DNA from 2 places in the Actinomyces sp. 432 genome. Region 2 is predicted to be linked to the other one. Evidence: riboswitches for the same ligand, from Rfam matches in the RefSeq annotation. Region 2 holds a riboswitch; the other holds the start of a gene.

Region 1 (10,724 bases), 1.5 Mb from region 2:
GGCCCGAGGGGATCGGCGGTGAAGTAGTCCAGGTCTGCCCCCCGGCGTCGCTGGCGCCGCTGACCGCGCTCCAGGCGCTCGCGCCAACCGGTGAGGGCCTGGTGCCACTGCTGCGGGGACAGGCCGTGTTGGGCTAGCAGCTCTTCGTCGATGTCACGTGCGCGCTCCAGGCGGGCCTCGAAGTGTTCCAGGCGCTGGCGCTCCTCCTCCAAGTGACGGCGGTGGCGGCGGCGCACGTGGCGCAGCCAGAGCAGCAGCGGTACTACGAAGGCCACCCGCACCAGGACCGCCAGGGCCCCGGCTCCGGCGGCCAGGAGCACGGCGTTGCGCAGGCCGAAACCGTCGTCGATCACGTCCTGGACGATCCCGTAGGCCTGCAGCCCCATAACCAGGAAGATGCCGCCTTCCAGAATCAGCTCAATGGTGCGCCAGTTCTGCTGGGCGGTCAGCCTGTGGGCGGGCGGCAGCAGTCGGGGCCTGCGGTAGGAGATGACCAGGCCGGCGACGACGGCGGCGACCAGCCCGGAGCCGCCCAAGTAGTCGGTGGGCAGGGAGGCCAGGAAGGGGATGGTAAAGGACACGACCGTGTCCGCCGTCGGGTTGGTGATGCGGGAGCGGACCCGGATGCTGCCCTCCCCCACCACCCAGCCGATGGCCAGGGCCAGGGCCAGCGAGGTGAGGAAGCCGGAGACGAGCGCTGCGGGCTGCAGGGCGTCGGCGCTGTGCGCGATGCCCGCGGCCGTGGCGGAGGACAGCAGGATCAGGGCGGTGGCGTCATTGAACAGTCCCTCCCCTCCAAGATGGTGATAATCCGCTGGGAGACGCCCGAGCCGCGGGCAATGGTGATGGCGACGGCGTCGGTGGGGCTCAGCACAGCCCGAGTGCGATGGCCCAGGGCAGAGCGATGGCGGGCACTACGGCATGCACCACCAGGCCGATGATGCCGGCGCTGGCGGCAACCAGCCCGACGGCGAGCGCGGCGACGGCGCGTAGCTCGCGTCGGAAGTCCATCACGGGCATGGATACCGCAGTGGAGAACAGCAGTGGGGGCAGTACCGCCTCGAGGACGATGTCGGGGTCCAGCTCGATCGCCGAGACGAACGGCAGGAAGCCGATGCCCGCCCCCAGGGCCAGCAGCAGTAGCGGTGAGGCTACGCCGACCCTGGGGGCGAGTTGGTTGCCGGCGGCAATGACGAGCAGGCCCGCCACCGCGATGATAAGTATTTCCACGGCCGCACCTTAAGGTGCGGCCGTGGAAGCAGCCTCAGAAACGCGCGGACGCCAGCCGGGCGCCCTCGGTCAGGGAGGCGAGCTTGGACCAGGCGATGTGGGCGTGCACGCGTCCGCCCAGGCCGCAGTCGGTGGAGGCGACCACGCGCTCGGGGCCGACCAGCCGGGCAAAGCGCTCGATGCGGTCGGCAACGAGCTCGGGGTGCTCCAGCACGTTGGTGGCGTGGGAGACGACGCCCGGGATCAGGTACTTGCCGTCGGGAAGCGCGGTGTCCTGCCAGATCTTCCACTCGTGCTCGTGGCGTACGTTAGCGGCCTCGAAGCTCAGCCCGTTGGCGTTCACCGACAGGGCCAGGTCGACGATCTTGTCGAAGCCGAGGTCGGTGGAGTGCGGCCCGTGCCAGGAGCCCCAGCACACGTGGTAGCGGACCTGGGCGGGGTCAATGCCCTCCAGGGCGTGGTTGAGAGCCTCGATGCGCACGGCGGAGAAGCGGCGGTAGTCCTCCAGGGACGGCTCGGTGACGAACTGGTCCCAGGACTCGGCCAGGTCAGGGGCGTCGATCTGGACCGTGAGCCCGGCATCGGTGATCGCCCGGTACTCCTCGCGCAGGGCCTCGGCCCAGGCCCATACGGCCGCCTCGTCGTCCTCGTAGTAGTAGTTGCCGACGCGTGCCGCCGAGGCCGGGGAGACGGAGGCCACGAAGCCTTCGCTCAGCGGCTTGCCGGCCCCCTCGAGCGCGCGGGTGAGTGCGGCAATGTCGCGGGCGACGACGTCCTGACCGGTGTAGCGGATCTCGCCGGTCACCACCGGGAACACCCAGGGGCGCCGAGTGGCCAGGTGGATGCCGGAGGTGGGGTCGGAGTAGGCGTCGGCGTAGGCGACCCAGTCGCGGCGGTCGGTCATGGCATCCAGCTCGAGCTTGCCGGCCGGGGTGGGCTTGCGCTCGGGCAGCTGGTCGAGCAGCTCCAGGCCGCTGAAGCGGCTGAAGGAATATGACCACCAGGCCCCGTAGTCGACCTTCTCGGTCATGGCGTGACCGTATTCGCCGTCGTTGACGATCGTCAGGCCGATCTCGGCCTGACGGGCGACGACAGCGTCGGTCTGCTCGGCGACGACCGCCGCGAGTCCGGCGTCGTCGAGCGTGCCGGCCGCGTGTGCTGCATTCGCCTCCAGCAGTGCCTCGGTGCGGGGCAGGGAGCCAACATGGGTGGTGCGGATTTGCTTGGCCATTTCAGGTCCTTCCATCGGTCCTGGCGGGAGCACCGCACCGCCGGACGCATGCCGACGGCGTGGTTGCTGCGGCGTCAACGAGCCAGGTCTCTCAGCCGCTCTGGATGGTGCGGCAACACCCTACCAAGTTCCCCGCGCCGTCCCCGCACTCTCGGCGTGTCAGCGCCGCTTGCGCCGCACTGGCCAGTCGGCCTGCCGGGAGGGCGTCCGGGTCCTAGCGCTCGGCGACGATCTCCACGCGGCGGTTGGCCGCCCGGCCCTCCTCCGACACGGTGCCGTCCTCGTTGGTCTCCGCAGCAATTGGCTCGGACTCCCCCTTGCCCTCCGCGGTGATCTCAAGTTCGGGCAGCCGGGCGCTGATATACGTCTTGACCGCCTGGGCTCGGCGCTCAGACAAGTCCTGGTTATAGGCGTCCTCGTCCACCGAGTCGGTGTGCCCGACAATCGTCACCGTGGCGGGCGGATCATCCTCCCAGTCCTCGATGAGCTCGTCGAGTACCTCGTGGGCGCGGTCGGTAAGGTCCGCGGAGTCCGTCTCGAAGTTGATGTCGCTAGACAACGTCGTGGTGGTCCGGTCCCCCCGCTCCACCACCGAGGCCGCACCGTCCAGGGCCCCGATCGGGGCCTCAATGTCGAAGCTCCGCAACTCGATGGAGTATGCAGGAGCGTCGATGTTCTCCCCGGCGCCCGGCAAGACCCCGGGGTCGACGTACCGGGTTGCCGTCGCGGGCTCCGTCGCGCTCGGCGTCGCAGAGGCGGCCAGCGCCGTGGGCTGGGAGTTGGTCGCGACCACCGCTGCTCCCACCAGCATCACGGTCCCCGCCGCGCCCGCGAGCCGGGCGGCATACAGGGCACGGCGGTTCATCGCGTCACCGCCACGTCCGTGAACAGCTGCAGGCCGGGAATTGACACCGTGACAGTCTTCACATTCTCAGGCAGGGGCGCGTACATGTTGTAGTAGATCGCAGTATCACCCGGGCGGATCCTGCCGGGCTGGGAGCACAATCGCTCGCCGTCGGTGTTGCGGGCCGTCTCGTAAGTCTTCTGGTTCAGGGAGTCGATGAGCATCACTCCCGAGGTGGTTCCGGCCCCACCGGGGCTACTGAATTCAGAGCTCATGTAAAGGCCTTCGTGGTCTTCATCATCCGGCGAGAGGCAGGTTACCGAGAAGGTGACAACCGTGAAGCCCCCGGTAACTGTGACGGCATTGAGGTCCACGCGCGCCGGCTCCTCGGCTGCATACCCGTTGCTCAGCTCCACCTCCTGGGAACCGAGTACGGGCAGCTCGCCGGTAAAGGGCAGGGCCGTTCCGGCCGCCGAAGCCTGTGCGGCCGCGCCGACGACGTCTGCGCCTGCGGCGTCGGCGTCCTCGCCGTCGTCACGCCCGGTCAGGCTGCAGGCCGCCAGCACGCCGGCCAGCACTGCGGAGCCGCCCCACGCCAGAAGTCGACGCCGACTGACGCCTGCGGCCGACAGGGACTCCGGGGTCGGCCTAAACTGTGATGAAGACGTGGACATGCGGCAACTCCTCGGGAAGGAAAGTGGCAAGCACCGTATGTGACTGGCGGGCGGAGGCCCGACGCCTGGGCGAACGACGCGGCACCAAACTTAGTATGCCGGAACGTTATCTTACCGGAGCAGCGGAGTCAACCCGAGTGGATACGCATCGGCGGAACCAATCGCGCAGAGCGGGTTCGCGTCGGTGCGCCGGGCTAGCGTTGCGGCCATGAACCAGCCCGCCACAAACGCCGCTCCCGCCAGCCCGATCCGCGAGCGCGCCGAGGCGGTGCTGCGGGACCTGGTCGGCCGGGCGGACGCGCAGTTGCGTACGGACCAGTTGCGCGCCGTCGAGGCGCTGGTGGTGCAGCGCCGGCGCGCGCTAGTAGTGCAACGCACCGGCTGGGGCAAGTCTGCTGTCTACTTTATAGCAACCGTGTTACTACGCGAGGGTTGGGCCGACTGGCGGCCGGGTACTCCGCTCCCCGTGGCCGGCGCGGGAGGCTGCCGGAGCAACAGTGATCGTCTCCCCGCTACTAGCACTCATGCGTGATCAAGTTGCAGCCGCGCAGCGCGCCGGTATCAACGCCCTGACCATGAACTCGGTCAACGCCCCGCAGTGGCCCGAGATCGAGGCGCAGGTGCAACGCGGCGAGGTCGACTTGCTGCTAGTGTCCCCCGAGCGGCTCAACCACCCCGTCTTCCGGGAAGAGGTCCTGCCCCGGCTGGCTGCAGACGCCGCCCTGGTGGTGATTGACGAGGCCCACTGCATCTCCGACTGGGGGCACGACTTCCGCCCCGACTACCGGCGCATCCGCACCCTGCTGTCGCAGCTGCCGCACAGGACGCCGGTACTGGCCACCACGGCGACGGCCAACGCCCGGGTCACCGCCGATATCGCCGAGCAGCTGAGCACCGCGTCCCCTGCGGACACTGCCGCGGACGGCACTGCAGCGTCAGCGCCAGGCCGCGACGTGCTGGTACTGCGCGGCACGCTTGCACGCGATTCCCTGCACCTGGGGGTGCAGCAGCTACCCGATGCCGCTTCCCGCCTGGCGTGGCTGGTCAGCTACCTACAGGGCACGCCTGGATCCGGGATCGTGTACTGCCTGACGGTCGCAGCGGCCGAAGAGGTAGCCGAGCGATTACGTGACGCAGGCATGGCGGTCTCCGCCTACACGGGGCGCACGGATTCCGCGGAGCGGGAGCGCCTGGAGGAGGAGCTCAGGGACAACCGGGTAAAGGCGCTGGTGGCCACCAGCGCACTCGGCATGGGCTTCGACAAGCCGGACTTGGCATTCGTCGTGCACCTGGGGCACCGAGCTCGCCAGTGGCCTACTACCAGCAAGTGGGCCGGGCGGGGCGCGGGGTCGAGCGCGCGGAGGTGATCCTCCTGCCGGGGGCCGAGGACCGCGCCATTTGGGACTGGTTCGGCGCCCAGGGATTTCCTCCCCCGGATGCGGTCCGGGAGGTTCTGGCAGCGCTGGACCGGGGCGGCGCGGCGGGCGGACGTCCCGTCAGCACGAACACGCTGGAGGCCGTGGTACCGCTGCGCCGCGCCCGCCTGGAGTCCATGCTCAAGGTCCTTGACGTTGATGGCGCAGTACAGCGGGTGCCTGGGGGCTGGCAGGCAACCGGGCGTCCCTGGGCCTATGACGCGCCCCGGTATGAGCGGGTCGAGCGGGCGCGGCGCGCCGAGCAGGAGCTGATGGAGCGTTATGAGTCCTTGTCCGCGCCCGACTGCCGGATGGCCTTTCTTCGCCGGGTACTGGATGATCCGGAGCTGACCGCCGACTGGCGGTGCGGCACCTGCGACCTGTGCGGCGGGCTGGACCTGCCGCAGGTACCGGCCGAGCAGGAGGTTTCCGCCGCCCGTCGAGCGATGGCACGCGTGGGCATTGCGATCGAGCCCCGCAGGCGTTGGCCCGCCGGCATGGACCGCCTGGGCCTCCCCGAGCTCAGGGGCGCTATCGCCGCGGCCGACCGAGCGGAGCCGGGGCTGGCAGTCGGCCGCCTGGACGGGCTGGGCGTGTCCGCGTCCCTGCGCGATCTGCTGGACTCAGGTGCCGACTCCGAAGTGCCGCCCTCCCTGCGCACCCCCGTGCTGGAGGTCGCCGACAGGCTCGCCGCCCAGGCGATTTCCGTATCCGGGGAGGGCGACGCGCAGGTCGGTCCGAAGGAGCTGGCGGTAGTCGTCATTGACTCGCGCACGCGCCCAAGGCTTGTACGCCACCTGGGGCACGCGCTGGCGCATCACCTGGGAGCCGTTCCGCTGGGCGTCATCGGGGTGCGAGGTGAGCCGGGGCGCCACGACGTCGGCTCCGCCTTCCGGCTGGCGGACAGTGTCCGTTCCCTGACACTGGAGAAATGGCCACCGCGGGTCCTGGAGCGCTTACACAACCGTCACGTCGTGCTGGTGGATGACTGGACCGACTCCGGCTGGACGCTCACCGTCGGCGCCATGCTGCTGCGGCGGGCGGGGGCGGCCGGGGTGTACCCCCTGGTGCTAGCGCAGCGCTGAGTACTGAGCCAGTGCCTGCCAACAGTCCTGTTGTCAGCCGCCGTCCTCGATGCGCGCCGCAGTGACCAGGTCTTGCGCCACTGTGCCGGAGTCCGGTCCGGTGCCGCCCGGCCCAGTGGTGCTCGGGGGCTGCCCGGGTGCGGTGGTTTCCGCGGAGACGATCCCCTCATCCTGGAGGTAGTACCACCACAGCGGCGCGGCCCAGGCGCGCGGCTGCCCCAGCGCGACCGCCGTAAGGTGCTGGGCGACGGCGGACCGGCCCGCTTCGGCGTCATCGGCTGACCCGAACCACCAGGGTCCCTCGTCGAGGTCTTCAGCGCCGTAGCCCAGTTCGGTCAGCGCCGTCTGCTTGTCCCCCACCACCCGCCGCAGCGTTTCCATGACGCGCCGGGCGCCGGATCCCAGCGGATGCCACTGCGGGTACACGGACAGCCCAACCACATCAGTCAGCTCCAGCAGCTCCCCCGCAAGTTGGCTGCGGCCCAGGACAGGACGGACTCCGCGGCCGTGCCCTGACCGAGCTGGTAGTACAGGGTGAGCACGCGCGTGGCTGCGGCAGTGGCGGGGGTCTCGGCCAGGACTCGCGCAGCGGCAAGCGTCCGCGCAACGGCATCCGGACCGGTCCACTGTGCGGCGAGCTCATTGCCGATCTCCCAGGCGTCGGCGTCGGGGAAGGTGCCGACCAGAGCCGCCAGCCTCCGCCTCCACGCGTCCTCGGTGTACTCGGCCAGGTCCTGGGAGTCGCAGACCTGCACCATGACGCGGACACCAGCGTCATGCAACTCCGTGGCGCACCGCCTCCACTCCGCCAGCTCCGCAGTGTCCTCGGTGTCTGCAACAACGATACGCACCAGCCGGGTCCGGCCGGCCTCCTCCAGCGGGGCTATCGCCTCGGCCGCCGTACCGGGGTCCGGGGCGGCGGTGAAGGTCACTCCGAGCATGGCGTCCTCGGGCCCGCTGCCCGCGGCGGCCGCATCAAGGGCCAGTTGGGCGGAGGTCGCCGCCTCCAGCGCATCGTTGGCGAGCGCGGCGCGCTCGACGGGAGTTCCCGCGGCCGCGCACGCGTCCAGTGCCCGGGAGGTGAGCGCACGCAGCTGGTTGACCGCCTGGGCCGTATCCGCCTCGGCTCCGCTGGTCGGCAGGCTGCGCACCGCATCCGCTTGGGCGTTGTGCAGGCTGCGCGCCGCTAGCTCGGCCAGGGCGTAGCGTCCGGGCCCCGGCACGTCCACGAGCAGGGCCGAGTAGCCGTGGCTGGTGGGCCAGGACAGGTTAAGACAGGCGGGGCCGCCCGCAGGCAGCTCCAGGCAGGCAGTGGACTCCCCGTGCGCTTGCAAGGGGGCGAGCTCGATCAGCTCGAGCGTGTCGGTATCGAGCAGAGCGTCATCGCGTCCTTCCTCCCCCACCCCGTTGGTCTGCCGCTCAAGCAGCTGACTCAAGGTCATGAGCTCACCATCAGGGGCGGCGACGTCGAGCCGCGCCAGGGCGCCCGTGCTGGGCGGCTCCCCTGGCGCGGCCTGCAGCTTTATCAGGGGAAGGGGCGCGAGAGCCAGGCCGACACCTCCCGCCACGAGCAGGCCCAGGGCCCGCCGCCGGGATACTCTGCGGGGCCGGGCCGGCGCGGGAGGATCGGCAGGCGCCTCGGACGCGGCCACGTCATCCCCCGCCTGGCTGGAGGCCTCGGAAGCAAGCATCACTTCAGCTCCGTTGCGGGCACGAAGGTGTAGCCCTCTGCCCGGATGCCCTCAACGACCTGCTGCAGCAGCGACACGTCATAGTAGGGGTGGAAGAAGAAGCTGGCGGTGGCGTGCGTACCCACCAGGTTGGCGCGTGCGGCAGCCACGAGGTCCGCGGGCAGGCGCGGCGGATGCTGGTTGTACGCCTCCAATTCCACGTTGCCGAGGTTCTCGGGCAGCACGTGCGTGCCGTACGGGTCATTCACGGCATAGGGGAAGAACTGTCCGAAGTAGTCGAAGTCCCCTCCGGAGCGGCCGGTGAGCAGGCCGGCGTGCAGGAGCTCGCGCTCGTAGCGCACCTGGTAGACCTTGCCGATGCCGGCGTAGGCCGCCGCGCTGGCCGCGTAGTGCGGCGTTTCGAACACGGTGGGCTCGGGCAGGCCGACCTGGGTGAAGATGGCTCGGCCCTCGAGCACTTGCGCGGTGGCCCAGTCCGCGTCGGTGCCCGGCAGGTCACCGCCGATCTGCACCCACGAGTCGTTCTGGCAGGTGACCACCGGCGCGGAGTTGTCGTTGACGGCGCTGCACCAGGACCGGATGAACTCGAAGTCATCCGTGCTCACCGCGTTGTAGGGGTTGCTGAGGTTGGAGAACTGGTGGCGGGTGCCGTGCTGAATCAGCGTGCCGCCGTTGGCGACGGCGTGGTTGAGAACCTCGACCAGCTCCGGGTTGTCAGCCAGGGTGAGGGTCTCCGGTGCGCCGTCGTTGTACACCCCACTGGGGTCGGTGTACACGGGCACCACCGCGATCTGGAAGGGCACGGCCGCGCCGACCAGGTAGTCGACGATCGCGCGCAGCTCCGAGGCCGTCGTTGCGGGGCTTACGTCCTCGATGCGTACGGCCGCCTGCCGGACGGTGGCCGCGCCGGGCTGGAGGGTGTCCAGCACGATGTCGGCGGCGGCCAGGTACCGGTCTGTCTCCCCCAGGTAGGACAGGGGGACCTCCCCGATGTAGGTGAGGTTCGCGGACTTGACCGCCCACGGGAAGGAGCTGCCTGTCGACTGTGCGACCTGGGCGCAGTCGGTGGCGGCGCCGGCGGCGTCGGAGCACTGGGCGGAGCCGAGTACCGTGACGTCCTCGGGGGTGGTGATGTGGGGGGCGAGGATTCCGCCCGTATTCAAGGCGTTGCGGCTCAGGGACTGGCCGTTGTAGGTCACCGAGGTCACCGTATCGGCCGAGTCAATGTAGGAGCCGGCGGCGTCCCACCCGTAGCGGGCGGCGAAGGCGGTGCGGCCCTCGGCGCCGGCCGCGAGCTGCCAGATGTTGAAACCGGACCACAATACGGGCACGTCACCGGTCAGAACATCGTCGATGAAAGCCTGCGGCAGCGGCTCATCGTAGGTGGAGCCGGAGTAGATCACGGCGGTGTAGGAGCCGGCCAGGCCAGCGACGTAGTCCGTGACCGGCAGGGTCGTCACCGTACCGGAGTGAGAGGCCAGCATCCCCATGCCCAGAGCGTAGTACTCGCCGAGATGCGCGTAGGGGCCGGTGGAGTCGAACAGTACGAGCGTACGGGCGGGGCCGGCTTGCTCGGTGGAGAAGCTGCGGGCTGATTCCGGCAGCGCCACGTCCGCCGGCAGGTCACGCACCTGCGGCTCGGCGGCTGCCTCAACGGGCTGCTCCAGCTCCTCGGCCTCAGCCTCGCCGGCGAGCACGAGCGGCAGCACCTGCTGCGCGGCCGCCGCCGGCTCCGGAGGCGCCTGGACCGGAGCCTCCTGGGCGACGTCGAGCGCCGGGGCCTCGGCCGGGACGGCGGCCGGCGGCTCGGCTGCGGTGGCGGGAGCGGACGGGGCGGCGGCAGCCGGCAGCGCGGCCACGACGCCCGCCAGCACGATGCCCAGGAGGGCACCGCGGCGTCGTTTCTGAGACGGACGAATCATTCAGTCCTCCTGCGTGTTGTCAGCGGGGCGGATGGGGTTGAACTCGGGGATGCGCTCACCTACACCGGTCAGCGCCGCCATGGCGGCAACTGTGCGGGCGCAGGCGTGTCCGTCGCCATAGGGGTTGGCGGCGCTGGCCATCCCGGCATAGGCGCCGGCGTCGTCCAGCAGGCGTCCCACGGAGTCGACGATGGCCTGCTCGTCGGTGCCTACCAGCTTGGCGACACCGAAGCTGATGGCCTCAGGGCGCTCGGTGTTCTCGCGCATCACGAGCACCGGCTTGGACAGCGCCGGCGCCTCCTCCTGCACACCGCCGGAGTCCGTAAGCACCAGGTGGGCCCGGTTCATGAGCGTGCAGAACTGCCCGTACGGCAGCGGCTCGGTGACGACTACGTTGTCCAGGCCCTCGATGTGGGGCAGCAGGGCCGCGCGCACCTTCGGGTTGCGGTGGGCCGGCAGGACGATCACGTCGGCAGGATGGCTGCGGGCGATACGGGCGACGGCCCGCCCGATGCTGTGCATGGGCTGCCCCCAGGACTCACGGCGGTGCGCAGTCACCAGTACTATGCGTCGTCCGGGATCGGCGGTAGCTTGTGAGAGCGCGGGGTCGGTGAAGGGCGTCGGCTGTTCCA
Region 2 (10,724 bases):
GATGACTCCCGCTGCCAGGGCGCTGCGTGCGTGGGTGCGCAGGCGGGAATGTAGTAGGCGCGCTGGGGGAGGGCGCCCTCGTGCAGGACGGTGAGGTTCTCGTGGTGCCCGGGAAGGATCATCGCTGACTCTCCTGTGTGCGGCGGCGGGCCGGGCGGCCCGCCTGGTTTGTTGCCCGACGGCGCTGGTGGACGTCGGTGGGGGCGGGGCGCCACGGTGATGGGCGGCCATGCCCTAGCGGCCCGCGTATGTCGACGTTAACATAAGCAGGCGCGGGTTAGGAATACCCGATATCGTAGGTAGTCAGTGTGATCTGACGAATATGTGCGGGAGGATGTGCATTGGCGGTGGCGACGTTATCATTAATCTGTGGGTGGGGTGGGCTCGCGCTTGTGCCCGGGCGGGCTGCTAGGCTCACGAAAATGGACGGGAAGCGACGTGTCAGGGGCGCGCCGTCGGTAGCCGACGTTGCCCGCCTGGCCGGCGTGTCCTCGCAGACCGTCTCGCGCGTTTCAGCCGGCGCGGCCAATGTGCGTCCGGCCACCCGGGACAAGGTCCTGCATGCGATGCAGCAGCTCGGCTACACCCCCAACCGTGCCGCTCAGGCGCTGCGTAGTGGCTCGTTCAAGGCCATCGGCGTGCTCACCCAGCAGATCCTGCGCACCGGCGAGGCGCAGACTACCGACGGCGTGCTGCAGGCCGCCTGGGAGGCCGGGTACACGGTGTCGATGGTGCAGGTGGACCGCCCCCAGTCGGAGGACATGGGCGCGGCGGTGCACCGCTTGGCCGCGCAGGCGGTTGACGGGCTCGTCGTCGTCCAGGCCGGGCGGGCTGGGCGCGAGCACCTGGCGCTGCCGGCCGGCATGCCGGTGGCCGTGTCGGACTCGGCGCTCGTGGGCTACTACCCCTCGGCGTCCGCCGACCAGGTAGGGGGCGTGCGCGCCGCGGTGGGGCACCTGCTCCAGCTGGGGCACCGCACCGTTCACCACATCACCGGGCCGGCCGACTCCCAGTCCGCCCTGATCCGCTCCGCCGCCTGGTCGGCATGCCTGGAGGAGGCCGGGCGGGAGGTGCCCGAGGCCGTGCCTGGTGACTGGCACGCCGCCGCCGGCTATGCCGCCGGGCGGAGACTGGCCGCCGACCCGGAGGTCACGGCGGTCTTCTGCGCCAATGACGAGGTTGCCATCGGACTGGTGCGCGCCCTGCACGAGGAGGGGCGGCGCGTGCCCGAGGACGTGTCCGTGGTCGGCTTTGACGGGCTGGAGCTGGGTGAGTACTGCTTCCCGCCGCTGACGACGATCCGCCAGGACTTCCACCGCGCCGGCGTGGAGATGGTCAACCTGGTCCTGGAGCAGGTCGCCTCCGGGGTGCAGGACGGGACGCGGCGCATCATCATCCCCACCGAGCTGGTGGTGCGTGCCTCCACCGCCCCGCCCGCCCGCTGACCCGCCCCTCGCCGAGGTCGGTTGATATAACCGCCGAGGTCGGTCTTTGTTGCGGCGTCGGCGACGGGGGCGACCTCAATCCCCAGCTGTCGATCGACTTCTTCGGCGGGCATGGAAGAGGTGTTCCCGGACCGGTGTGCGGCTGCGCGATCGGAGATGTGATGCTCCCACGCCGGTGAGGCGAGATCGTGTTCGGGCACCTCGCGTGCATGTCGCCCGGGCCTCTGCGCGTATTACAGGCAAGATAGGGATTATGCGGGTATCGGACCGGGGTGGCGGCCGTTGGCGGTGCATGCCGGTGGCATCGGTGATTCTCAGTGTTTCCGGTGCCGTGCCCGGGCGCGCATGTAGCGCTGCGCGGGGCGGCCCCGGCGTTCGTCTGCGTGCTCCGGGCGACGATTCGTCACTTGGCACCAACGCTTCGGCATTTCCGACGACGGTACGTACCTCTGGGTGCCGAACCGTCACGAGAGGGTACGAATCGTCGATCACAACATACGAACCGTCGCGTCAGATCTACCGCGCACACTAAAGCGCCACCAACTCAACCATCTCGGAATGTCATAAGTGCCGGCCATGGTGTGTCACCCCACCCGGCGGATGAACCGCCGCACTCTCAAACCGGAAGCGCTGCATATCTATATTGCAGGTAACATTGCGGGTAACGTACCCAACAAACACAACGTATACAACGTATGCGCGGCGGGTATCGCGGTATTGAGTCGACTTGTCTGATGTCATAGGTCGTGTACCGTGCGGGCGATGACCAGTGAACAGGATGCCCGCGTGATACCGGCCCGGGTCGCCCGCAGCGGCGACGCCGCGCCCAGGGCGCGCACCCGCCCGCGTCCGGACTCTCCGCCGGTCTACTCAGCCGGGTCGGACAAGGTACTGGCCGCGGGCGCCCGCGAATGGGGCCTCGACGACGTCCTGGACGCCGTCTTCTTCGCCGTCGCCGCGCTGGCCACGCTCTGGCTGGCTTGGCTGCTGCTCGGCTCGGGCACCCGCCTGAGCCCGGGGGCGATCGTCAACATTCTGCTGTTCTGGGCGGTGCTGTCCTACCTGGCTCTGCCCCGCCTGCATCAGATCCTCACCTGGCTGTACGTGCCCGACTACTTCATCGGCCGGACCCGCACCGCTGACGGCCTTCTGGGCGACCCGGTCAACCTCGCCGTGCTCGGTGACGAGGAGGACATCCACGCTGCGATGACGAAGGCAGGCTGGGTGCGCGCCGACCCCATCACGCTGCGATCGTCCTGGGGGATCGTCGTCTCCTCGCTGCTGCGCCGCTCCTACCCGGCGGCCCCGGTCTCCGACCTGCTGCTGTTTGGGCGCAAGCAGGACTTCGCATATCAGAAGGAGGTGGAGGGCAATCCCGCCCAGCGACACCATATCCGCTTCTGGCGCGTGCCCGAGGGATGGGTGATGCCGGGCGGCCGCCGGGTGGATTGGCTGGCCGGCGCGACCTACGACCGCTCCGTGGGGCTGTCCACCCTCACCCTCCAGGTGACGCACAAGATCGATGCCGATATCGACGTCGAACGCGACTACGTGGTCGACGACGTCCGCTGGGCGAATGATGCGGCATTGCTGGAGATATGGCCGGACTTCTTCACTGCCTACCACCACCGCAACGGCGGCGGCGACCGGATCGTCACCGACGGCGACCTGTATGTGCTGGATCTGGATCGTCTGGTTCCCGACTCCGGCGGCGAATTGCAGCAGGCCCGCAGGGCGGAGGCCGAGGTGCGCCGTCGACGCCCGGCGGAGCTGATCGTGGCCATGGGGCTGGTGGTGGCGGTTCTTACCGCTAATGCGCTGAGGCTGTTCGGCGGCGGGACCATTGATGAACTCGTTCGTGAGGTGGACGGTGCCGGCGCCGCCGACGGTCACCGGATCGTCATGACGACGGCGACGGTGACCACCGCCGTCGTCACGCTCGCGATTCTGGGTCTGGCGGTCGCGGTCTGGTTCGGGCATCCCCGCGCCAGGATCGCCCTGATGGTGGTGCTGAGTCTGAACATCGGCTCGGTGATGACCGCGATCTCCGCCGTCGGGGTCAGGCAGGCCGGATGGGGGCTGATCGCCGCCGCGGCGCTGGGAGTGCTGGCGCTGCTGGCGATGACGGCCAGGCCGGTTCCCCGCTGGGAGAGGGCACGTAAGGCCGAGCGGCTGCGGGCACGGGCCGAGTAAGCCGTGAGTGATCTGTGAGGCTCCGGCCGTCTCACATGGTCATGTGCTCGTCGAGCAGGCGGCGTGCAGGTAACAGCCCACGACGAAGGATATGGACGGCAACGCACTCGCGGAGGACCTGAGGGCTTGGATGACCTGCACGAGCCGCGCGGTGAAGCGCTCCGTGCAGGCAGTTCTGCCGAACGCGCAGGGGCCGCGTCGTGACAGCGCCTTTTCGACGTCGGCGCCTTAGGCTGGCCCCATGAGCGAGTACTTCGGGGGCAAGCGGGGCCAGGCCGCACCAGGGGACTCCCGGAGAGCGGACGGTCTGAGCCCTGGACGCCCTTCCCGGGGCGCCGACCGGATTCCGTTTCCAGCGCTGACATTCCAGGCCGGTCCCGGCCCCGAGAACGCTCGCGCGGCCGTCATGTGGCGCCGCCGACGCCCGAGCACGTGCGCTTCGGGCTGCCGTTCAACGACATCCTGCCCCTGTGGCACGACGGCACCGACATCACCTGGCACCGCCCGCTCGACGAGGTTGACTTCGCCTCGATCCTCGGCCTGGGCTACGTGCAGACCGAACCCGGCCCCACCGCGACGCCCAAGGGCTGGCAGGAACTCGTCGAGACCGCCACCCTGCTGCCACCCGCTTCCGACTCCGACGACGGCCCCGTGCTGCGGCTGCGCGCGGTCACACCGTCGGGCCGTCGCGCGATCAACGACCCGGGCGACGGCGCCCCCATCCGCCTGTCTCCGGCGCTGTCGGCCCAGGAGGCCATGGGCGTGGCAAGCGGCTTGGACCGCACCAGCTTTGCCGTCCACATCGCTCGTCTCATGCTGCGGGCGGCGCGCGACGGCGCCATCCTGCTGTTCACGCTGCGCGCCCCCCGCGACCCCGAGGCGCACCACCTGTTGTCCGTGCCCAGCGAGGTGGACGCGCGCCAGGTCATGCACTTCCACCTGGGTACCTTGCTGGACATGGACGACGGCGCCTGGGCGCACGCCAAGCGGTCCGACAACATGACCCTGCTGGACCTGGACATCCCCTACCAGAGCCTGTTGTCCAACAACGGTCAAGGAGGCCAGGGACTTGAACTCGAGCGCCTGACCGACATGGCAAGCCCGGTAGTGGAGTGCCTGCTGCGCCCGGGCTTTCCCTTCGCACTGGGGTTCTCCGTGATCATGCCGACGGGGACATACTCGCCGTGACCGGCACCGATCTGCTGGCCGACGGCGGCTCCGGCCGCCCGCTGGTGCCGGACCTGGATGAGCTGCGTGCGGGTGTGGAGGCCATGCTGCCGGCGCTGTTCGACTGAGGTTGCCCGGGAGGGCGTTGAGGGAGAGGGCGCTTCGGGAGGGCGTTTAGAACGCCGGTTCGCGGTCTGCTACGCCGGTTCGGGGTTTACTACGCCACTTAGGTGTTTGCTGAAGGCTTCTGAGGTATTCAGCAGGCCGTTAACTGGCGTTGTTAACGGCGAAGTGGCGTAGTAAAGGCGCGGCGGGGCGATGGGTGCTCGCGGTCGTCTGCGGCGGTGGCGTCGGCTTGAAACCCCGCTTAGACTCCGCCACCCTCCTGCCATGACCTCACGCCCACACGGCTCCACCGATCCCGCCAACCCAGATGCGGCGGCCCACGCCGCAGTCCCCGACCTGCCCGCGCCGCGGGATCCGGCGGCGCCCTACGGCGTCGTCATGGTGTGCACCGGCAATATCTGCCGCTCCGCCATGGCTGAGGTCGTGCTCATCGACCGCCTCACCGCGGCCGGCATTCCCGCCGACGGTCCCGGCGGCGTCGTCGTCACCTCTGCGGGCGTATCCGACGAGGAGTCCGGCAACCCCATGGACCCCCGCGCCCGGCAAGTCCTGGCCGAGGGCGGCTACGGCGTCGGTGCCGACCCGACTGCGCGGGCTACCGCCGCGGCAATCGCCGACCACGCCGCCCACCGCATCAGCGACGTCGAACTACGCCGCGCCGACCTGGTACTCGCCATGACCGCCGCGCACCACCGTGCCCTGATGCGTCGGGGCGAGCGGCTCGGCGTCGACCCCGCACGCATCCGCATGTTCCGCGAGTACGACCCGACGGCGGCCGGCGCGCTTGGCGCACCCGGACGCGCGGCGAACCTGGATGTGCCCGACCCCTGGTACGGCACCATGGCAGACTTCATCGACACCCTCGACGTCGTAGAACGCGTCAGCGACGCCCTCGCCCCCGCGCTCACGGAGCTGGTGGCCGGCTGACGGTCGTTGCCGCCGTGGGCGCGGCGCGCCCCCGCGCTCGCGGAACCGGTGGGAGCCTCCGGCACACGGTGAGCGGCGCCGCTAAGTCCGGTCCGGACGCCCAGTCGGCATCCCAGTCTTCAACCCAGCCGCTCGGTCAGCCAACCGGTGAGCGTGCCCAGGTACTCCTCACGTACCGGCGAGGGCGACAGCACCAGGTCGTGCACGCCGCCGGGGATCTGCACCACGGTGACGTCCTCGCCCAGGAAACGGGAGCGCTCCACGATCTGCTCCACCGACAGCACCGTGTCGCAGCGAAGCGCCTCCTGTCGCGAAATTCCCGGCCCGCCCGACGCCGTCGAGCAGCACACCAGCACGGGCACGCCGATGCCGAGCCCGTGGTGTACCTCCCGCTGCAGTCGGCGAATGCCCGCCAGGAAGCCGGCCCGCACGGGGAACGACGGCGAGGGCTTCAACGTCAGGTCCCAATCCCACTCACCGCCCCAGCGGCGGTGCAGGGTCCGGGCGTAAATGTCCACCTCAATCGGGCCGGGATCGGTATTCGCGGGGATCGAGGCGGCGGCGTCGGCATCCTCCTGCGCACCCGTGGCGGGGTCCTGGCCGGGTGTGGCGGCGGGAGCCGCGGCAGCCTGCTCAAGCTTCGTGTTCTCACTGGGGTTGTCGATGATCCGGTCCGGATCGCGCCGGGAGAGCAGGTCAATAAAGGCAGAGCCATAGGATCGCACCAGGCCGGAGGAGTTCAGCTGCAACCAGGGGGAGTTCAGCGTGACCGCCTCGACCGAGCCAGGATGGTCCCGGCCCAGATGGCTGCCTGCAGCCCGCCGGTGGAATGGCCGTTGAGCACCACCGTGGAGTGCCCGTGCTCGCTGCGGATAATGCGCAGCGCCTCAGCGATCTCCTCGTCATGCACCCGCAGGTCGCGCACGTCGTGCGGGGACCAGTAACCCACTCCGGCCCGACCACAGGCGCGCAGCTCCAGCGCATAGAACTCATAGCCGGCGGCCAGGAAGGCGTCGGCCAGCCAGGTCTGGAAGAAGTAGTCGTTGCGTCCGTGCAGGTACAGCACGGCCCGCTCGTGGCGGGGGTGCCTGGCTGCCCCGCCGATCCCGGAGCGGGCGCCGCGCCCCGTTGGTGCACGAGCACGGCGTGGTCCGCACCCGGAGCGGCCGGGGACTCAGCCACCGGAATGGTGCGGGCAACCCAGGGCTCCCCAGGATGTCGGTTGACAGCTTCGGCGCAGGCCCGGCCGGCGCAGCGCTGGGGGAGGAGGCGCGGCCGGTCGGCTCCGGCCGCGGGGCAGGGGTCGTCGCGTTCGTGGGTGCCATGGCTGCATCCTGTCACGGACGGCCTCATAGCGGTCGGTCGCTACCGGTGGCTAGTGCCGGCCGATGCGCAACTTCTACCGACCTCGGCGGTTATATCTACCGATCTCGGCGAAGTGATGCGTGCATCGTTTTGCGCGCCCCGCTTGCCTCGGGTGCCACCCGCCGCCTAACGTTGGCGCAGACCATCCAGAGCAACCGAGAGACCTGGCTCATCGACGTTGCAGCAACCCCCGTTCACGGTGAGGGTGCTACCGCCAGGACCGATGGAGGACTACGTGACGCAACCACCTGCATCCGATACACCCGGCACGCGGGTGCTGGACCGGGACGGCGCCGCAGTAGCTGAGCCCATGATCTCCCTGCGTGACGTCCACAAGGTGTACAAGCTCCCGGGCGGGAAGACTGTACGCGCCCTGGACGGTGTCACCCTGGACGTGCAGGCCGGCTCCATTCACGGCATCGTCGGCACCTCCGGCGCCGGTAAGTCAACCCTGGTGCGCTGCCTGACCAGCCTTGAGCGCCCCACCTTCGGGAGGTTCGCGTCGCGGGGAAGAACATGACCGACCTTTCCGCCCGCGACCTGCGCGAGGCCCGCCGCGCCATCGGCATGGTCTTCCAGCACGCCAACCTCCTGGACTCGCGCACCACCGCCCAGAACGTCGCCTACCCGCTCGCCCTGGCAGGCGTACCCAAGGGGCAGCGCCATGACACGGTCGTCCGGATGCTCGACCTGGTGGGCCTGGCAGACCGCGGCTCCTCCTACCCCTCCCAGCTCTCCGGCGGCCAGAAGCAGCGCGTCGGCATTGCCCGGGCGCTCGCGGACCAGCCCCCCGTCCTGTTGTGCGACGAACCCACCAGCGCCCTGGACCCGGAAACTACCCGCCAGATCCTCGGACTCATCCGGGACGTGCGCGACCGCCTGGGCGTCACGGTCGTCATCATCACCCACGAGATGAGCGTGGTGCGTCAGATCTGCGACTCCGTGAGCCTGCTTGAGGCGGGCCGCGTGGTCGAGTCCGGCCCGATTGAGGCGGTCGTCTCCGACGTCGATTCCCGCCTGTCCCACGAGCTGGTCCCCACCCCCGAGATCCCCGAGGGGAGCCTGCCCGACGGCGACGTCGTCATCGACGTCGCGCTCACCGCCCGCCCCGGCCAGCCGGCTGCCGCGCAGGTGCTAGCACTCGCCGCCGAGCGGGGCGCCGACGTCGCCGGCGGCCTGTTCGAGACCCTCGGGTCCGCGCAGGTCGGGCGCCTGGCCCTCACCGCCCGCGCCGAACAGGCGGCGGGCACGCTCACCGCCCTGCGCCAAGCGGGCGTCACCGCGGAGGTGCGCGCATGAACATGCTGGTCAATTCCGTTAATCCTGCTGGAATCCTCGCCCTGGCTGCCAGCGGCGATGACACCTGGTTCAACAACCCGGCGATTCAGCGCAAGCTCGCCCCGGCCACCCTGGAGACCTTCCAGATGCTCGGCGTGTCCGGGGTCCTGACGATTGTGCTCGGCATGCTGCTGGGCCTGGCGCTGGTCACCACCGGCAAGCGGGGGCAGCACGCCAACCGGGCCGTGTACGAGGTGCTGTCCCAGATCGTCAACATTGGGCGCTCCATGCCCTTCATCATCCTGATGGTGGCGCTCATTCCCTTCACGCGCGCGCTCGTGGGCACCTCACTGGGCTGGGGTGCGGCATGTGTGCCGCTGACTATCGGCGCGATCCCCTTCTACGCCCGCCTGGTGGAGACCGCGATCAACGACGTCGACCACGGCAAGGTTGAGGCGGCCCTGATGATGGGTGCGTCCGACCGCCAGATCACTTGGGGCGTGCTGGTCCGTGAGGCCCTGCCCACCCTCATCCAGTCCGCGACGGTCACCCTGATCACACTGCTCAGCTACACCGCCATGGCGGGGACCGTGGGCGGCGGCGGCCTGGGCGACCTGGCCATCCAGTACGGCTACCGGCAGAACGCCTCCGACGTCATGGTGATCGTCGTCGTCCTGATCGTGTTCGTGGTTGCTGTCATCCAGGTGTGTGGCGACATGCTCAGCCGGCTGGTCGACCACCGCTGAGCCTCGACCAGCCGGAGTCCCGGGGCGATGCCCCGACGGCTCGGCTCGTAAACCATGGTGCCGACGCCTCGCTGCGCACGTTCGCGCCAGTCATGGAAATACGCGCAGCCTTCACGACTTCAAGACAAGGAACCAAAGTCATGGGACTCACTATCTCCCGCCGCAGCGCCCTCGTGGGCGGCGTCGCGTCCGCTATTGCCCTGACCCTGGCCGCCTGCTCCGGCAACTCCAGCGGCGTTGACGGCATCAGCGTCGACGGCGACACGGCCACCATAAAAATCGGCGCGTCCTCCCAGCCCCACGCTCAGATCCTCCAGTGGGTGCAGGACAACCTTGCCGCCGACGCCGGGATCAGCCTCGACATCGTAGAGATCGAGGACTACAACATCCCCAATGCCTCGCTCAGCGACGGCTCTCTGGCGGCGAACTTCTTCCAGACCCCCAACTTCCTGGAGCAGCAGAACGAGGAGAAGGGCTACGACCTGGTGGCCATCGCTGACGTGCACATCGAGCCGATGGGTATCTACACCGACAAGGGCTACAGCTCCGTCGACGAGGCCGCCGAGGGCGGCACGATCGTGCTCAACAACGACCCCGCCAACACCGCCCGCGGCCTGAAGCTGCTGGAGTCCGCTGGCCTGATCACGCTCGACCCCGACGTCGAGCTCCACACCACCCTTGACGTCACCGAGAACCCGAAGAAGTTCGACCTGATCCCGGTCGACGGCGCCCAGACGCCCCTCTCGATGGCTGATTCAGAATTGGCCGTGATCAACGGCAACTACGCGCTCGGCGCAGGCCTGAACCCCAGCGAGGACGCTCTCGTCCTAGAGCCCAGTGGGGAGTCCCCCTACGCCAACCAGCTCGTGGTGCGCAGGGCCGACAAGGACAACGAGTACCTGCTCAAGCTCGCCGGACTGCTGAACACCGAGGAGCTGCGCACCTACATCGAGGAGACCTGGACCGACGAGTCCGTGGTCCCCGCCTTCTGAGGCGCATCCGCTACCCGCGGGCGCGGTGGGCTGACTGCGGCTGCTGTGCGGGTGGTGGCGCTCAGGCTGACAAGGTCGTGTTCGGTAGGCGTCGGCCTGCCGGGCACGACCTTGTCATCTCCGAGCATCCCGAACGTGGAGGGTATCGGTGAGGGCGGCTTGCCGAGCACAGGACGTATTCGGGCTTGTCCGTCGGGTTGCGGGTGTGGGCTCGGCCGACTCCCGGCCTCGTGCTTGGACTTGGGCCTGGGCGGGGACGATACCGTTGACATGGTGCCTACATGCGTTGGCTCCGAGTAGGCCGCGTACCTTAACCGCATGGCCACGAGGTTGGCCGTGCCCCTGCCCGATCCAGTGTCTGACGGGGTGCTGCCCGGGGCGTCGCCCTTACCGCGGCTCACCCGGAAGACTGGAGGACTCGGGTGGCAGGTAGCGATTCGCGCGGTGGCAGACGGGTGAGCTTGATCAGGAGGCGGGGCGGTAGC

What was found. Region 2 has a riboswitch for S-adenosylmethionine ahead of CWT12_RS14475 (ATP-binding cassette domain-containing protein). Riboswitches for the same ligand answer to the same signal wherever they lie in the genome.
Region 1: another riboswitch for S-adenosylmethionine. It lies ahead of CWT12_RS07660 (cobalamin-independent methionine synthase II family protein); the one in region 2 lies ahead of CWT12_RS14475 (ATP-binding cassette domain-containing protein).

Annotation. Positions count from the first base shown of each region.
Region 1 covers NZ_CP025249.1:1,829,757-1,840,480, forward strand. The annotation lists partial or broken gene CWT12_RS07655 (cation:proton antiporter) at 1-1,230, opposite strand, end outside; gene CWT12_RS07660 (cobalamin-independent methionine synthase II family protein) at 1,265-2,461, opposite strand; SAM riboswitch class I at 2,470-2,572, opposite strand; gene CWT12_RS07665 (OmpA family protein) at 2,676-3,326, opposite strand; gene CWT12_RS07670 (hypothetical protein) at 3,323-3,979, opposite strand; partial or broken gene CWT12_RS07675 (RecQ family ATP-dependent DNA helicase) at 4,188-6,479, shown strand; gene CWT12_RS07680 (hypothetical protein) at 6,513-6,920, opposite strand; gene CWT12_RS07685 (Tat pathway signal sequence) at 6,926-8,170, opposite strand; gene CWT12_RS07690 (DUF2334 domain-containing protein) at 8,170-10,092, opposite strand; gene wecB (non-hydrolyzing UDP-N-acetylglucosamine 2-epimerase) at 10,093-10,724, opposite strand, start outside.
Region 2 covers NZ_CP025249.1:140,268-150,991, forward strand. The annotation lists partial or broken gene CWT12_RS00590 (glycoside hydrolase family 2 TIM barrel-domain containing protein) at 1-122, opposite strand, end outside; gene CWT12_RS00595 (LacI family DNA-binding transcriptional regulator) at 423-1,445, shown strand; gene CWT12_RS00600 (LssY C-terminal domain-containing protein) at 2,208-3,638, shown strand; gene CWT12_RS00605 (hypothetical protein) at 4,047-4,826, shown strand; gene CWT12_RS00610 (low molecular weight protein-tyrosine-phosphatase) at 5,310-5,858, shown strand; partial or broken gene CWT12_RS13305 (alpha/beta hydrolase) at 5,978-7,183, opposite strand; SAM riboswitch class I at 7,363-7,453, shown strand; partial or broken gene CWT12_RS14475 (ATP-binding cassette domain-containing protein) at 7,534-7,982, shown strand; gene CWT12_RS14480 (hypothetical protein) at 7,986-8,522, shown strand; gene CWT12_RS00630 (methionine ABC transporter permease) at 8,525-9,247, shown strand; gene CWT12_RS00635 (MetQ/NlpA family ABC transporter substrate-binding protein) at 9,388-10,239, shown strand; gene CWT12_RS00640 (hypothetical protein) at 10,705-10,724, opposite strand, start outside.